Regions from separate parts of the Ruegeria sp. AH3 genome, predicted to be linked through region 1. Evidence: riboswitches for the same ligand, from Rfam matches in the RefSeq annotation. Region 1 holds a riboswitch; each other region holds the start of a gene.

Region 1 (5,614 bases):
TCAGTCTGCCCCGGCTGGAACGCTATCTGGCGCTTGCGCATCAGGCCGGGTGTTATCCGGTGATCGTGCTGACCAAGGCCGACAATTCCGATGCACCCGAGACCTTTGTGAAAAAGGCGCAAGCCATCGATCCGTTTCTGACTGTGTTGGCGATCAATGCACTGGACCCGGCTGCGATCGAACAGGTTCTTTCGTGGTGCCCAAAGGGTCAGACCGGTGCGCTGCTGGGCTCATCCGGAGTGGGTAAAACCACGCTGGCCAATGGCATGACCGGGCAGGAAAAAGCCACGGCGGGCATTCGCGAGGATGACGCACGGGGCCGGCACACCACGACCGCGCGCGCGTTGCATCAGATGCGCAATGGCGGCTGGCTGATCGACACCCCCGGCATGCGCGCGCTGCGTTTGCTGGATGCACAGGACGGAGTCGATGAGGTCTTCTCGGACCTCACGGAGCTAAGCCTGAATTGCCGTTTCTCGGATTGCCAGCACGAAACCGAGCCCGGCTGTGCGGTTCAGGCCGCGGTCCAAAGCGGCGCGCTTGACCCGTCCCGGCTGGAGCGTTGGCGTAAGTTGCGGCGCGAGGATCAGCGCAACTCGGAAACCATCGCTCAATCCCGGGCGCGGGACAAAGCGTTCGGCAAGATGGTGCGCAGCGTCACGCAGCAGAAAAAGTCACGCAAGAAGCTGTGAGGCAACGCCCCGTCTGGTCAGTCGATCAGGCGGGGCCAGACCGCTGCGTTGCGTCGGGCGAACGCTCCGATATGTCCAACTTTTGGCAAACCAAATTCCTGCGGCGACAACAGGTGACGACGGGCATTTGAGCCGTAAAGATCAGCCAGCCGCCACACGGCGGCGGGTGGTACCATCTCATCATCTTCAAAGGCGAACAGATCAACACGCCCGCCTGCAGTGGACCAGCGAGCCTGAGGCAGCGTCTCTCCGATCTCGGGCAGATAGCTGTCGGGAGCCGTGCACCACTTGCGCCACTGCCAATAGACCGGCGCGGGCAGATCTTCACCAAAACCGACCGCCTTGCCCGGCAAATATCCCAGAGCACGGACCAACAACGGCACATGGCCATACCAGAACAACGCAGCCAGCGCGCGGTAAGGCCACGGGTGATCTTTGAGCGTCACTAGACCTGAACAGACGCAGATCATCCGATCTATCTGTTCGATATCCGATTGCACCGGCCCAAGCATCGCACCAAGCGAGTGGCCAATACTCCATAGCTTGGCACCCGGAAACCGCCGCCGCATCTCGGCCCGTGCAGCAGGGATATCGACCAGCGCCCAGTCTGCCATTGTCACGGTCGAGGCCTTCTGCGGCCCGGTCAGCGAGTGACCAAAATCCCGATAATCGTAGGTCAGGCAGGCCATCCCGCGCTCAGCTGCCAGCCAACGCGCAAAATGCTGATAATAGTCTCGTGGCACGCCTGTGGCACTGTTAATGACCACAACCGTTTCCGGATCGGTCGCAGGCAGATACAAGCGGGCGGACAGCATCGCGGACCCGGCGGGAAACCGGAACTCCTCGGTCATCACGGTTTGCCGCGCGTCCAACATCTGATCCTCATGCGTTATCTGAACCGATCAGTTCACTCGATCGCGTTCGAGTCAAGGTTGACGTGGCTGGACCAAAGGTAAGCTTGTGGCATTCAATCCGCTTGACTCGGGAAGTGCGCAACCGCTAGCGATGAGGTGATGGTTCCCGCGCCCTCGTTCGAGGCCGGGATGAAAAGGGAACACGGTGCGGACCTGCCCGGTAATATCCGGAACGGACCAAATCCGCGACTGCCCCCGCAACTGTAAGCGGAGAGCAATGCCGTAGCGCCACTGGCCTTGAAGGCTGGGAAGGTCGGCAAAGCGATGACCCGCAAGTCAGGAGACCTGCCATCGGAACCGAAACTGAAACTCGGGCGGGGTGTCCGGGCAGGTCCAGACTGCACTGTGCTGTCCCACCTGTTTCACACCCTCAGCCCCACGCGCGGAGGGCGCATCATGATATGGAAAACCGGAACCCACCAGTTCTCGGCAACAATTTGCCAAAGGACGGGGAAAACCTGTCCGGCTTTGGCGCGAATCGCACGGGCGCTGGCCACCTCGATGGCGGAATCAGCCCCTGCGGCGACTACAGAATTCGAGATTCAGGGCAGTAGCGAACTGGCGCATTGTACGGATGGTTGCACCGCCCGTTTTCGCGCGCGCGCCGACGAAATCAGAGTGTTCTGCGGTGCTGGATCAGACGAAGCGATTGAGCATCTGGACAGCTACGCAGACCTTTTGTTCGGCACCGAGACCGCCGCACTGTCGACAAATATATTGTCGAACCCGCCATGCGCGATGCTCGAAGTGTTGACGCTTGCCCAGACTAAGTCGGTGCAACCCGAATACCGACCGTCTGCCTAACAGTCAGCCCGCGGCCAGAATACCGGCGGGCGCGATCGCCCATTCCATCTGCTCGTCGGTTTCAACAGCGCAGGGGCGCAACGCGCGCAGCCTTTGCAACGCTGCATCCGGATGCTCGCCGCATTCTATCATCAAACGCAGTACAGCCATGCCAGATCGACCACATCCGCCCTTGCAGTGAACCAAAATGCGCCCGCCACCGGACAGCGCATGACGCACTGCGGCACTGGCTTCTACCCAACGCTCGTCCACCTCGGGTGATGGCGTGCCATAGTCCTCGACCGGCAGATGAACCCATCGGCAGGCGCGGGTCCGAACGTCGATACCGAAATCTCTGGCGCCATCGAGTATCATCTCGACCTCGGTCGCCATTGAAAGGATCAGGCCGGGCTTCCAATCGGCGACGGCATCCAGATCGTCTTGATAATCGCCACCCCGACCCGGCATCGATGTCAGCGCGAGCGTTCCTCCGCCAACCTGAAGTGCATGGATAACCATCTGAGACATTCTACGTTCCCCCCGAAACGTTAATCAGAAGATCTTTCTACTGGTCTTCAAGTGTCTGATCTTAACCGCCCCGTCCCGCATTCCAAAACGAAAATCATCCGGTCGGGCGGTGGACGCGGACGGCGGCGGCCTCTACGCTGCGGCAGAACTCGAATCCGCGAAAGCAGACATGACCGACACGCCCAGCCCCGCCTATCAGGTGCTTGCCCGCAAATATCGCCCGGAAACCTTTGCCGATCTGGTTGGCCAGGACTCCATGGTCCGCACGCTGAAAAACGCGTTCGAGGCCGACCGCATCGCGCAGGCCTTCATCATGACCGGCATCCGCGGCACCGGTAAAACCACCACCGCCCGGATTATCGCCAAGGGCATGAATTGCATCGGCCCAGATGGCGAAGGCAAACCCACCACCGAACCTTGTGGTCAGTGTGAACATTGCGTCGCCATCATGGAAGGCCGCCATGTCGACGTGATGGAGATGGATGCCGCCAGCCGCACCGGCGTGAATGATATTCGCGAGATCATCGACAGCGTCCGCTACCGCGCCGCCTCGGCCCGCTACAAGATCTACATCATCGACGAGGTCCACATGCTATCGACCAGCGCCTTCAACGCGCTGCTCAAGACGCTTGAGGAACCGCCCGAACATGTAAAGTTCATCTTTGCCACCACCGAGATCCGCAAGGTTCCGGTCACGGTGCTTTCTCGCTGTCAGCGCTTCGATCTGCGCCGGATCGAGCCCGAAGACATGATCGGCCTGCTGCGCAAGATCGCAGATGCCGAAAGCGCGCAGATTGCCGAGGATGCGCTGGCGCTGATCACACGCGCCGCCGAGGGCTCTGCCCGCGACGCGACCTCGTTGCTGGATCAGGCGATCAGCCATGGCGCGGGCGAAACCAGCGCCGATCAGGTGCGCGCGATGCTGGGCCTGGCGGATCGTGGCAGGGTGCTCGACCTGATAGATATGATCCTGCGCGGCGACGCTGCCGGTGCCCTGACCGAGCTCAGCGCCCAATATGCCGAAGGGGCAGACCCGCTGGCCGTTCTGCGTGATCTTGCCGAGATTACCCATTGGGTCTCGGTGGTGAAGATCACGCCAGACGCCGCCGAAGACCCTACCGTCTCGCCCGATGAGCGCGCCCGGGGCCAGCAGATGGCAGATGCCCTGCCGATGCGCGTGTTGACCCGCATGTGGCAGATGCTGCTGAAGGCACTCGAAGAGGTTGCCGCCGCGCCCAACGCGATGATGGCCGCCGAAATGGCCGTGATCCGCCTCACTCATGTGGCCGACCTGCCCAGCCCTGAGGAGTTGATAAAACGCCTTCAGGATGCGCCCATGCCTCCTCCAAACGGAGGGCCGGGAGGCGGCTTGCCGGCAGCCACGCAGAGCAACGTCTCAACCCCCGTTGCGACGCAAACGACCTATGCGGCAACGCGCAACCCAGCTGGCGCGCCCTCGGCAGCGTTGGCCCAGGACGTGGCGAACGCTCTGGCCCGCTACCCTACTTTCGACCATGTGGCCGAACTGATCCGGATCAATCGGGACGTCAAGCTTCTGGTCGAAGTTGAAAACGGTGTACGTCTGGTCTCCTATCAGCCGGGTCGGATCGAGTTTACTCCCGCCCCCCATGCGCCCGCGGACCTTGCCCCTCGGCTCGGATCAGCTTTGCAGCGCTGGACTGGTAATCGATGGGCCGTGACGATTGTATCCGATGGCGATGCAGCAACGATTGCTGAAATTCGCGATGAGGCAGAATTGGCGCTGAAGCAGGTGGCCACCGAACACCCCTTGGTTCAGGCGGTGCTGGCGCAATTCCCTAAGGCCAAAATCACCAAGATCGAAACCCCTGAGCAACGCGCGGCGCAGGTCGAAACCGAAGCCCTGCCTGAGGTCGAAGACGAATGGGACCCGTTCGAGGAGGATTGAGGTCGAGGCGAAACCTGTGAGGCTCAACCGGCGGAAAGGCCTTCCCAAAGACTTTGGCGACGGACGGGACACGCCTCGCCCCTTGTGCCGGGTCCGCGCCACCCGTATTTAGACGGCAACGCGATTTACAGGAGAATATCGATGCTCAAAGGACTCGGCGGTCTGGGCGACATGGCCAAGATGATGAAATCCGCACAGGACCTGCAGACCAAGATGACCGAGATGCAGGAAGAGCTGAACAATCTGATGGTTGTTGGCGAATCCGGTGCCGGTCTTGTCAAAGCCACAGCCACGGCCAAGGGTGAGCTCAAAGGGCTCGATATTGACCCATCGATCTTCAACGGCGACGACAAGGAAGTGGTCGAGGATCTGATCCTGGCTGCGATCAAGGATGCGCAAACCAAAGCCGCCGAGCGTTCGCAGGAAGAGATGGCCAAGCTTACCGAAAGCATGGGCCTGCCCGCCGACATCAAGCTGCCGTTCTGATAGGCACTCCTGACGGAGTCGAGGCCGGGCACCCAAGTCCGGCCCATTTGCAGGAGAACGCGCAGTGAGTTCGAACAGTGACATCGACAATCTGATCGACCTGATGGCCAAGCTGCCGGGCCTCGGCCCCCGCTCGGCCCGCCGCGCGGTGCTGCACCTGATCCGCAAACGCGCCTTGTTGCTGACGCCGCTATCGGACGCGATGCAACAAGTAGCCATCACCGCCCGCGAGTGCCTGAATTGCGGCAATGTGGGCACCACCGACATCTGTGACATCTGCGACG
Region 2 (5,614 bases), 660 kb from region 1:
GCGCATCCGGTCGAGGATTATTTTGACGATCTGTCCATGCACCTGGTCTATGAAATCTACAAACAAGATTTCGAACTGTTTAAATACGATTTCGAAAACCCGGCCAATAAGATGCCGGTAGGTGAGATCGATCTGGACGAGATTCACGCCAAGCTGGGTGACTGAGTCACTTAGACTAAAGAGCAAGACCACCCGCCCATCGTTAATGTCTCTGATGAGACATCTCCTCTGGTTGGGCCCGGCGCCGCGCGGCGCGGGCCCAAGTCCGCAAGGGGTATCGGCTTTGCCGATAGCACGTAGCGGGCGCGGGAGCGCGCCCATCTTCGTAGACCCTAGACCTGGCGAACAGCACCTTTCGCCGCGCTGGTGGTTAGCTTGGCATAGGCCTTCAGCGCCGTAGACACCTTGCGTTTGCGCGGTGCTGCGGGATGCCAGCCTTTTTCATCCTGTTCTTCGCGCCGGGCGGCCAGATCTTCATCGGACACCGCAAGATGGATGCTGCGGTTCGGGATGTCGATTTCGATGGTGTCGCCGGTTTGCACCAGCCCGATTTCACCACCCTCTGCCGCCTCGGGCGAGACATGGCCGATTGATAGACCCGAGGTGCCGCCCGAGAAGCGGCCATCGGTCAGCAAAGCGCAGGCTTTGCCCAGACCTTTGGATTTCAGGTATGAGGTCGGGTAGAGCATCTCTTGCATGCCCGGCCCGCCGCGCGGGCCTTCGTAGCGGATCACGACCACGTCGCCTTCTTTGACCTTTCCGGTCAGGATGTCGTTCACCGCCTGGTCCTGGCTTTCGCAGACATAGGCTGAGCCGGTGAATTTCAGGATGTTCTCGTCAACACCTGCAGTTTTCACAATGCAGCCGTCGCGGGCAATGTTTCCGAACAGTACCGCAAGACCGCCATCCTGGCTAAAGGCATATTCTTTCGAGCGGATCACGCCGCCTTGGCGGTCGGTATCCAGCTCCTTGTACCGGTTCGACTGGCTGAAGGCCTGAGTGGTGCGCACTCCGCCTGGTGCAGCCTTGAACAGTTCCTGCGCTTTGGGATTGTTGGCGATCTTGATGTCCCAATTGGCAATCGCTTCGCCCATCGTAGCCGAATGAACGGTTGCGCAATCTTCGTGCAGCAATCCCGCACGGCTCAGTTCGCCAAGGATTGAGAAGATGCCACCGGCGCGGTGCACGTCTTCCATATGCACATTCTCGGTATTGGGTGCGACCTTACACAAACAAGGCACTTCGCGGCTGAGGTGGTCCATATCGGACATGGTGAAATGCACCTCGCCCTCATGCGCAATGGCCAGCAAGTGCAGTACCGTGTTGGTCGAACCGCCCATAGCGATGTCGAGGCTCATGGCGTTCTCAAAGGCCTCGAACGTAGCGATCTCGCGTGGCAGGAAGCCTTTTTCGTCCAGATCATAGTGCCGCTTGGTGATCTCGACGATCCGGCGACCGGCCTCAAGGAACAGCTCTTTGCGGTCCGCGTGTGTGGCAAGGGTCGAGCCGTTGCCCGGCAGTGCCAGACCCAGCGCCTCGGCCAGACAGTTCATCGAGTTGGCAGTGAACATGCCCGAACACGAGCCGCAGGTGGGGCAGGCGTTTTCCTCGATATGCTGAACCTGTTCGTCGGTGAAGCGGTCGTCAGCAGCGGCTACCATCGCATCCACAAGGTCGATTTTCTTGGCGTCCAGATCGGCGATATCGATCTTGCCCGCTTCCATCGGACCACCCGAGACGAAGATGGCCGGGATGTTCAGGCGCATGGCCGCCATCAACATGCCGGGGGTGATCTTGTCGCAGTTCGAGATACAGACCATCGCGTCGGCGCAATGCGCGTTGACCATGTATTCCACCGAATCCGCGATCACCTCACGCGAGGGCAGCGAATACAGCATCCCGTCATGGCCCATGGCGATGCCATCATCGACCGCGATGGTGTTGAACTCTTTCGCGACACCGCCGGCTGCCTCGACCTCGCGCGCGACCATCTGGCCGAGGTCCTTCAAGTGGACGTGACCGGGCACAAACTGGGTGAACGAGTTTACGATAGCGATGATCGGTTTGCCGAAATCATCGTCGCCCATACCGGTGGCGCGCCACAAACCGCGGGCACCGGCCATGTTGCGGCCATGGGTAGAGGTTCTGGATCGGTACAATGGCATGATGCTGTTTCCCTTTTGCCTCGGGTTGCATGTCTTGGGGTTCGTACGTTATAGCGCACGTATCACATGTGCGCTATAACGTACAAGAGGATTCGGAAGTTGATGATATGGCACCGGACGACATAACGCTGAAATTACGGGACGTGCGGACGGCGTCCGGGCTGAGCCTGTCGAAGGTGGCTGAAATGACCGGGGTCAGCAAAGCCATGCTGGGCCAGATAGAGCGCGGCGAATCCAGCCCCACCATCGCGACCTTGTGGAAAATCGCCAAAGGCTTCCAGCTACCACTCAGCGCGCTGATCGATACGGCGCTGGGCGACCCGTCTGTTTTCCAGACCGTGACCTTCCCCGGGACCATAGAGGTCAAGATCGTCTTTCCCTTCGACCCCGCCCTAGGGGCCGAGACATTTCACGTCAGCTTGCATCCGAACCAAAGCCACGAATCCCCCGCCCATGCCGCTGGTGTGACCGAGGAGGTGTTTGTTCTTTCAGGTACGCTCGAGATTCTACGCGATCGGGAATGGGTATCTTTGCAGGCCGGACAGGGCTTGCGCTTTGCCGCTGATATCCCCCATGGATACCGCGCGGGTGCAGAGGGTGCCGCATTCCTGAACATGCACCACTACGCCCAGCACAACGAGTATTCTGAAAACGGCAAGGCCCATTCATGACTGCAGTTCTCGACAGCCTCACCATCGTCGACGCTATTGGCTCGTTTGGGGCTTTGATCGTGGTCGCGGCCTATTTTGCGACACAGATGCGGATGATGAACTCTGACGATCTCGCGTTTCCGGTGGTGAACCTCTTGGGGTCGGTTCTGATCGTCTATTCGCTGCTCGAGAATTTCAATCTGGCGTCGATGCTGATCGAGGGGTTCTGGATTCTGATCAGCATGATCGGGATCATTCAGCATTTCAGGTTGCGCCGCGCAAAGTAGTGCGCGGCGCGGGATGTTTAGGCTGCGCTGAGAAGACGTGGCGTGAACAGGCCGAGCTTGTTCAGACCCTTCATGGATTTCGCAGCCGCAAGAACGGCAAGATCGGCCAGGGGCTCAATCAGGATAACCATCATGTAAGCTCCGCCAAAGCTGGCCACGGCGGCGATGTTTTCGGCACCGAAACCCTGACCGTAGAACGCCCAGAAGGCCACCCATAGTACGACACCACCCTGATAGGCGGTCGACAGCGCAAGTGCCTGAGAATACTTGAGGTCAACATAGGCCGTATTCGGCGCAATGACGCGGTTTGCCAACGCCTGCAGGGCAAACAGAGGCACCAGCAACGTCGTCATGTTCATTCCGAACTGGGGCAGATCGAAGGGTGCCAAGAAAAACCCTTGAACAAAGAGGCCCAGGATCAGACCAATCGCAGCCGGGGCGGCACCGAACAAAAGAAACAGTGTCGAGCCCAGAATAAAGTGCACCTCTGACACTCCCACCGGGAAATGAGGCAGAACTTCAAAGAATGTGAAAACAAGGCCGGTTGTCAGGGCAGACCGCACTGCAAGGCTTGCAACACCACTGTTTTTGACGCTCTCCCACGCCAGCTTCAGACTATAAAGCCCTGCCCCGGCCGCGGTGGCATAGCTCAGGACAAGTTTGGCGCCGTTAACGACGCCCGGTTCGATATGCATAGTTTGTTCTCCTTACCGTCACACCCGACGGTAGAAACGTGTTGAAATTGGGCGGATGCCCGGTTTGTGCATGGCAGGTCTCCTGACTCGCGGATTGGGATCGATCCCGGCCTTCCCAACCGATCATTTCGGTCAGTGGCCCTGATGGGGCGATACTCCGCTTACAGTTGCGGGGGCAGTTCCGGAATTGACAGGATTTGTCGCACCGGATTCCCTTTTCATCCCTCTGGGGAAACCCCTTTGGGAACCATGTCGCACAGATTTCTGCCACAGAATGCTGTCTGTCAAGCACGCCAAGCATGTGGTTGGAAAAAAACGTTCCCCGCGCGGGTTCTGAACTGCGGCGTGACTTGAACGTTTGGCCGTGCCCATATAGGGAAAATCCAAGCTCGCTCAGGGGAGGCTTTGATGCAGGACGATCCGAAAACTCTCGTATCCACAGACTGGCTGGCCGCGCATCTCAAGGACCCGGATCTGCGGATTTTGGACGGGTCCTGGTATCTGCCCGCGCAGAACCGCGATGCGAAGGCCGAGTATGATGTAGGCCATATCCCCGGTGCACGGTTCTTTGACATTGATGACATTGCTGATCACCGTTCGGACCTGCCGCATATGGCACCCCCGGTTGAGAAATTCATGTCCCGCCTGCGGGCGATGGGGGTGGGCGACGGCCATCAGGTCGTTGTCTATGACGGGGCCGGGCTGATGTCTGCCGCACGCGTCTGGTGGCTGTTCCGTTTGATGGGTCAGGACAATATTGCCGTTCTGGATGGGGGGCTGCCGAAATGGCAGGCCGAAGGTCGCGAGATTGAGGACCTGCCGCCCGTCGTTCGCGATCGCCATATGACCGTTCGCGTACAAAACCATCTGGTGCGTGACGTGACGCAGGTTTCAGCTGCGGCCAAGCTGAACGATCATGAGATCATCGATGCGCGCTCGACCGACCGCTTTGCCGGAACAGCGCCAGAACCACGCGAAGGTTTACGCTCGGGTCATATTCCGGGCTCTCGCAATGTGCCCTTTGGCACGCTGTTGAAAGCAAATGGCACCATGAAGTCGCCGGAAGAGTGCCACGCCATATTTGAGGCCGCAGGCGTAGATCTGTCGAAACCCGCAATCACATCCTGCGGCTCGGGCGTCACGGCTGCGATCCTCAGCCTTGCGCTTGAGCGCATGGGTAAAAAAGATCATTCGCTTTATGACGGCTCCTGGGCTGAATGGGGTGCCTTCCCAACCCTGCCCGTCGCAACCGGAGAGAACTGATGTTCGAGAACCTCAAGCCACAGCCAGCCGACAAGATTCTGGCGCTGATGCAGATGTATCGCGATGACCCGCGCGATCAGAAAATTGACCTGGGGGTTGGCGTTTATAAAAACGCTGAGGGCATCACCCCGGTCATGCGCGCCGTGAAAGCGGCTGAAAAACGCATTCTGGAAGAGCAGGAGACTAAGGCCTATACCGGTTTGGCCGGTGATCCAGCCTATGCCGATGCCATGATCGGTCTGATTTTGGGTACATCGGTCCCGCGCGCCAACATCGCCGCCGTGGCGACGCCGGGCGGCACCGGTGCCTGCCGTCAGGCGTTTGAGATGATCCGCATGGCCAATCCGTCGGCCCGTGTTTTTGTGTCGAACCCGACTTGGCCGAACCATCTGTCGATCCTGAACTATCTAGGAATCGAGACGGTCCAGTATCGTTATTTCGACGGTGAAACCCGCGGCGTCGATTTCGACGGCATGATCGAGGACCTGAAAACCGCCAATGCGGGCGATGTGGTTCTGCTGCACGGCTGCTGTCACAACCCGACCGGAGCCAAC
Region 3 (5,614 bases), 2.7 Mb from region 1:
TCTGCCCCACCCCGATCGAGTTGGTCACGACGGTCAGGTTTCCCGACTGCCGCAGCTCTTCGGCCACATAAGCGGTGGTCGAGCCGACATCCAGAAAGACGGTCATCCCGTCCCGTATCAGGCTCGCCACATGCCCCGCGATCAACCGCTTTTCTTCAGAGTGTTGCGCTATACGGCGAAAAAAACTGGGGTCGCCTTGGGTGCCGGCGAGATAAGCGCCGCCATGCACACGTTCGACCGCGCCCGAGGCTGAGAGCGACTTGATCGTGCGCCGCACGGTTTCCTCAGAGACCCCTAGTGTTTTGGCCAGTTCCGAGTTTCGGGCTGTCCCGCCCAGACGACGGAGAACATCCAGAAGTTCAAGCTCACGATGGGTGTGCGGGCTGCGGGTTTTCACTGGACGCTCCGTATTTCCCAAATTTACCCAAACAAAGACACGGAATGCGGTCAGTGATCAACCCGAAACAGGCCGACCGCTGCAAGCGGCCGACTTGGTTTGGCTCAATGACAACAGACAGGCTTACGGCGCAGCGCGGTTTTGCGGAATGACCTCATAGCCGGGCTCTTCGGGTTCATCATCCAGCATTTCGGGTGGAAAGCCCGGTGCTTGAATCTCAAGTCCGGTCGCATCTTCGAGGCGTTTGATTATGTTCGGGGACAACTCGCGCTCGCCGTAGCGTGCGATGCCGTCTTCGAATATCTTGATCATCACCGGATTCACCTCAAGGGGGACACCGGCGCGGTCGGCAACCTCCTGAAACAGGCCGATATCCTTTTTCACCAGGTCCATGGTGAACGAGATATCGCGTGAACCGTTCAAGATGACCTGGCTTTCGGTTTCGTGCACGAACGAGGTGCCCGACGAAATCTTGATCGCCTCATAGGTGGTTCCAAGATCCATTCCAGCTGCTTTGGCGGTCACCAAAGCCTCGGCGCAGGTGATCAGGTTAGCGGTGGCCAGATAGTTGGTCAGCACTTTCAGCACCGAGGCCGACCCCAGTTCACCTGTGTGCAGAATGCGCCGCCCCATGGTCGTCAGGAAGGGCATAATACGCTCGAACGTTTCGCGGTCACAGCCAGCGAAGATCGAGATATTGCCCGTCGCAGCCCGGTGACATCCGCCTGAAACCGGACAATCCACCGCTGCGCCGCCTTGTTCGATGACCATGGCACCAAGGCGTTTGACCTCAGCCTCATCGGTGGTCGACATCTCCATCCAGATTTTGCCGGGGCCGACCTCGGGCAACATCTCTTGCATCACGGCGTCCGAGGCGGCGGGTGAAGGCAAGCAAGTGATCACCGCGTCGCAATCACGCATCAACTGCGCCGGACTTTCAGCGGCTTTGGCACCCTCGGTGACAAATCGGGTCACCTGATCCGGGTTCAGGTCATGAACCGTCAAATCGATTCCGTTACGCAGCAGCGATCCCGAGAGCTTGCCCCCAACATTTCCCAGCCCGATAAACCCTACTTTCATGCGCCGCATCCTCCTGTTCGCGTCTTGTGATCCATGCCAACACGTCACCACAGATGGATCATGCCGCCCAGCGACCTCGACAGGTCGCTTTTTACCTGCTTCTTCGCTGATCATCGCGACTCGCTTGACAAGCAGCCCAAGCGTGCCGCATGTCCCTTTCGTTGGTGTCTGCGTGCGCAGATGAAAAGGGAATGCGTCAGCGGGTTTTCCGTCAAACGCAGCCGCCCCCGCGACCGTGAACGGAGAGGGTGCCCAAGCCACTGGCCGCAAGGCCGGGAAGGCGGGACATCCGACAGAGGCCCGCCTCTGACATCCGCAAGCCGGGAGACCTGCCAACGCCCGAGATTTAAACCGGACGGGGTGTTCCGGTGTCGGGTCAAAAGCGACCCGCATGAAACCCCGTCCCCCACGAAGAGGATTTGGGGGGATGAGAGACATGACCGAGACCGCTCCGGTCGAGCTGCTGGTTTGCACCACCTGCCGTCGCGGGCTGCCTGTCGAAGATGATGCGCAGCGCCCCGGTGCACTTTTGCACAAGGCGCTTGAGCAGGCCGATCTGCCCGAAGGGATCACCTTGAAAGCCGTGGAATGCTTGTCGAACTGCGATGAGGGCTGTTCCATCGTCTTGCGCGGTGGGCCGGATCGCTGGACCTTCGTGTATGAACACCTCAACGAAACCGACCACGTCGACATGATCGTGGAGGGTGCCACCAAATACCTCGCGACCGAGGATGGTCTGGTCAAATGGCGCGAGCGCCCCGAACATTTCCGCAAGAACTGCGCAGCCCGCATTCCCCCGATTGGAGCCCTGAAATGAGCAACCTTGAGAAACTTCCCGTCACTGTGATCACCGGCTTTCTGGGCTCGGGCAAGACAACGCTGGTGCGCCACCTGATGCAGAACCCGCAGGGCAAGCGTCTGGCCGTTGTGGTCAATGAATTCGGCGATGTTGGCGTTGATGGCGATATCCTGAAATCCTGCGCGATCCCCGATTGCCCGGCGGAAAACATCATGGAACTGGCCAATGGCTGCATCTGCTGCACCGTGGCGGACGATTTCATCCCGACCATCGAAGTGCTGATGGCGCTGGAGCCGCGCCCTGATCACATCCTGATCGAAACCAGCGGTCTGGCGCTGCCGAAACCGCTGCTAAAGGCCTTCGACTGGCCTGATATCCGTTCGAAAATCACCGTCGATGGTGTCATCGCGCTGGCCGATGCCGAGGCGGTCGCTGCCGGTCGCTTTGCCCCGAATGTCGAGGCGGTGGATGCCCAGCGCATGGCCGATGACTCGATTGATCATGAAACGCCGCTGTCCGAAGTGTTCGAAGATCAGATTTCCTGCGCCGATATCATCCTGCTGACCAAGCCTGATCTGGCCGGTCCCGAAGGTGTCGCCAAGGCCAAAGAGGTCATCGCTGCAGAGGCCCCGCGCCCCCTGCCCGTTGTTGAAGTGGCCGAGGGCGTCGTTGACGTCCGCGTCGTGTTGGGTCTGGAAGCCGCCGCCGAGGATGACATGGACGCACGCCCATCGCATCACGACGGCCATCACGATCACGAACATGACGATTTCGAAAGCATCATCGTCGAGTTGCCCGAACAGAGCGATCCGCTCGATCTGGTGACGAAAATCGAACGTCTGGCCAAAGAACTGAACATCCTGCGCGTCAAAGGCTATGCCGCCGTTCAAGGCAAGCCCATGCGCCTGCTGGTTCAGGCCGTCGGTGCGCGCGTGCGCCATCAGTATGACCGCCCTTGGGAACCCGGCGAGGAGCGCCGCTCGCGTCTAGTCGTCATTGCCGAGCATGACGATATCAAAGAGGCCGAAATCCGCGATATCCTCGTGGGTGTGACCGAGGCAGCCGAGTAAAGCCATGCACGTCGTCTTCCGCGAAAGCCACGGGTTAGAGGAAACGGAAACCCCGACCGATCTGGGCCAAAGCCCGGCGGATTTGGTGGTGCTGTCCTTTTCCGACAGCGACCTCGGCGCTTTCGCGGCGGGATGGCACCGTGGAGGCGGACCCGACGGGCGGATGCCGACGATGCGGCTGGCCAATCTGACGGCGCTGAAACACCCTCTGTCCGTCGACACCTATGTCGAACAGACGTTGGAGGGGGCCAAGGGCATACTGATCCGTCTGATCGGTGGAGTGCCCTATTGGGCGTACGGCTTGCAGCAGGTTCTGGCGCTGGCGCAGGCCAAGGGCATTGCACTGGCCGTCCTGCCTGCGGATGGGCGCGAAGATACCCGGCTGGACGACTACTCCACCTTACCCGTCTCGACCCTGCGGCGGCTGGCGCATCTGTGCGACACCGGCGGTGAGGTCGCGGCACAGGCGGCCTTGGCGCAAATGGCACTGGCGGCAGGTCTTTATGCTGGGCCGGTGATGGGGGCCAAGACCTTGCCCGAGTGTGGCGCATGGTGCCCGGATCGCGGTGTGCTCCCGGCGGAAGAAGCGTTCACAGGTGACGCGAAACGCATCCTCGTCACCTTTTACCGCGCTTACCTGACCTCGGCGGATACCGCCCCGGTCGCAACCTTGATCCGCAGCCTGCGTGCCCGCGGATATGACGCTGTTGGTCTGTTCGCTCCATCTCTGAAAGCACCCGCTGCCGCCGACTGGCTGCGGGATCAGGTCGTTGCGTTAAGCCCATCCGCGATCATCAACGCCACTTCGTTCTCGGGCAAAGGCGCGTCGGGCACCTCTCCGCTCGATGCAGCGGGTGTGCCGGTATTTCAGGTCGCGCTGGCCACCTCGCGCCGCAAGGCGTGGGCCGAAGCCGAACGTGGGCTTTCGCCCGCCGACCTCGCCATGCATGTGGTTCTGCCTGAGGTAGACGGGCGTATCTCGGCAGGCATCGCCTCGTTTAAAGAACCGGGAAAGCGCGACCCGCACCTTGAGTATTCCCGTTTTGCCCACCGGGCTGAACCTGAACGGATCGAAGCAATCATTGATCGTGTGATTGGTTGGCTGAACCTCGACGATAAACCCAAGGCGGATCAAGTGCCCGCGCTGGTGCTGTCCACTTATCCCGGCAAGGATTGGCAAATGGCCCATGCGGTTGGGTTGGACGCGCTGGCCTCTGCCGAGGCGATGCTGTCCGACTTGCAGGCCGAGGGTTATGATACCGCGCCTGCCGAACCGATTGGCGAAACACTGTTGGAAGCTCGGATTTCGTGGCCGCTGACTGACTATCAAACCACGCTGGCGGACCTGCCCGACCAACTGCGCACCGATCTGCAAACCGTCTGGGGCAAGCCCGAGGACGACCCAACCTTCACCGATGGCGCGTTCCATTTCACTGCCCTGCGACGGGGCAAAGCTCTGATCGCGTTGCAACCGGAACGCGGCACGCCCGAACTGCGGGATGACGACTACCACGACCTGTCGCGCACCCCGCGTCACAGCTATGTCGCCTTCTACCTGTGGCTCCGTAAAGGATTGGGCGCGGATGCGCTGATCCATATCGGTGCGCATGGCACACTGGAATGGCTGCCGGGCAAATCGGTCGCCTTGTCCGCCGATTGCTGGCCCGAAGCGCTGATCCGCGATCTGCCGGTGATCTATCCCTTCATCGTCAACGACCCCGGCGAGGCCGCACAGGCAAAACGCCGGATCGGGGCCGTTACGCTGGGTCACATACCGCCACCCTTGAAGGAAAGCGGTACGCCCGATCGGATGGTGCGGCTGGAATCGCTGCTCGACGAATTCTCGAACGCCGACGGATTGGACCCCAAGCGCCGCGACCGGCTGCAGGAAAACATCCGGGACGAGGCGCAAGCCATCGGGCTTGAAAGCGATCTTGGCCTTGATCAGGCCACCTGCACCGCCGAGGCGATCACCCGCATCGACCGGTTTGTCTGCGATATCAAGGAAAGTCAGTTCGGCGACGGGTTGCATATCTTTGGCCGCGTGCCAGAGGTGACCGGCAATTTCGACCCCGCGCCCTCGGCCCATGCCGAACGCAGTGCCCTGATCGACGCACTGGCGGGTAAACGGATTGAGGCTGGCCCGTCTGGTTCCCCCTATCGCGGTCGCTCGGACGTGCTGCCAACCGGACGGAACCTGTACACCACTGATCCGCGTTCAGTACCGACGCGTGCGGCCTATACCCAAGGCGTCAAGCTGGCCGAAGA

The links. A riboswitch is a leader RNA that binds a small molecule or an ion and turns the genes downstream of it on or off. The one in region 1 is predicted to bind cobalamin.
Region 2: it holds a riboswitch for cobalamin, as region 1 does, so the genes downstream of both, ACR3EM_RS13490 (energy-coupling factor ABC transporter permease) here and ACR3EM_RS16775 (hypothetical protein) in region 1, are expected to answer to the same signal.
Region 3: it holds a riboswitch for cobalamin, as region 1 does, so the genes downstream of both, ACR3EM_RS03040 (DUF1636 family protein) here and ACR3EM_RS16775 (hypothetical protein) in region 1, are expected to answer to the same signal.

What each region holds. Positions count from the first base shown of each region.
Region 1 covers NZ_JBQFJL010000001.1:3,328,486-3,334,099, reverse strand. The annotation lists gene rsgA (ribosome small subunit-dependent GTPase A) at 1-692, shown strand, start outside; gene ACR3EM_RS16780 (alpha/beta hydrolase family protein) at 710-1,567, opposite strand; cobalamin riboswitch at 1,690-1,913, shown strand; gene ACR3EM_RS16775 (hypothetical protein) at 2,003-2,410, shown strand; gene ACR3EM_RS16770 (protein-tyrosine phosphatase family protein) at 2,414-2,917, opposite strand; gene ACR3EM_RS16765 (DNA polymerase III subunit gamma/tau) at 3,087-4,844, shown strand; gene ACR3EM_RS16760 (YbaB/EbfC family nucleoid-associated protein) at 4,986-5,330, shown strand; gene recR (recombination mediator RecR) at 5,395-5,614, shown strand, end outside.
Region 2 covers NZ_JBQFJL010000001.1:2,668,389-2,674,002, reverse strand. The annotation lists gene ACR3EM_RS13510 (sulfotransferase family protein) at 1-165, shown strand, start outside; gene ilvD (dihydroxy-acid dehydratase) at 333-2,165, opposite strand; gene ACR3EM_RS13500 (helix-turn-helix domain-containing protein) at 2,273-2,836, shown strand; gene ACR3EM_RS13495 (CBU_0592 family membrane protein) at 2,833-3,102, shown strand; gene ACR3EM_RS13490 (energy-coupling factor ABC transporter permease) at 3,120-3,797, opposite strand; cobalamin riboswitch at 3,853-4,064, opposite strand; gene sseA (3-mercaptopyruvate sulfurtransferase) at 4,206-5,060, shown strand; gene ACR3EM_RS13480 (amino acid aminotransferase) at 5,060-5,614, shown strand, end outside.
Region 3 covers NZ_JBQFJL010000001.1:625,242-630,855, reverse strand. The annotation lists gene ACR3EM_RS03050 (DeoR/GlpR family DNA-binding transcription regulator) at 1-397, opposite strand, end outside; gene ACR3EM_RS03045 (NAD(P)-dependent oxidoreductase) at 521-1,591, opposite strand; cobalamin riboswitch at 1,623-1,828, shown strand; gene ACR3EM_RS03040 (DUF1636 family protein) at 1,914-2,294, shown strand; gene cobW (cobalamin biosynthesis protein CobW) at 2,291-3,346, shown strand; gene cobN (cobaltochelatase subunit CobN) at 3,351-5,614, shown strand, end outside.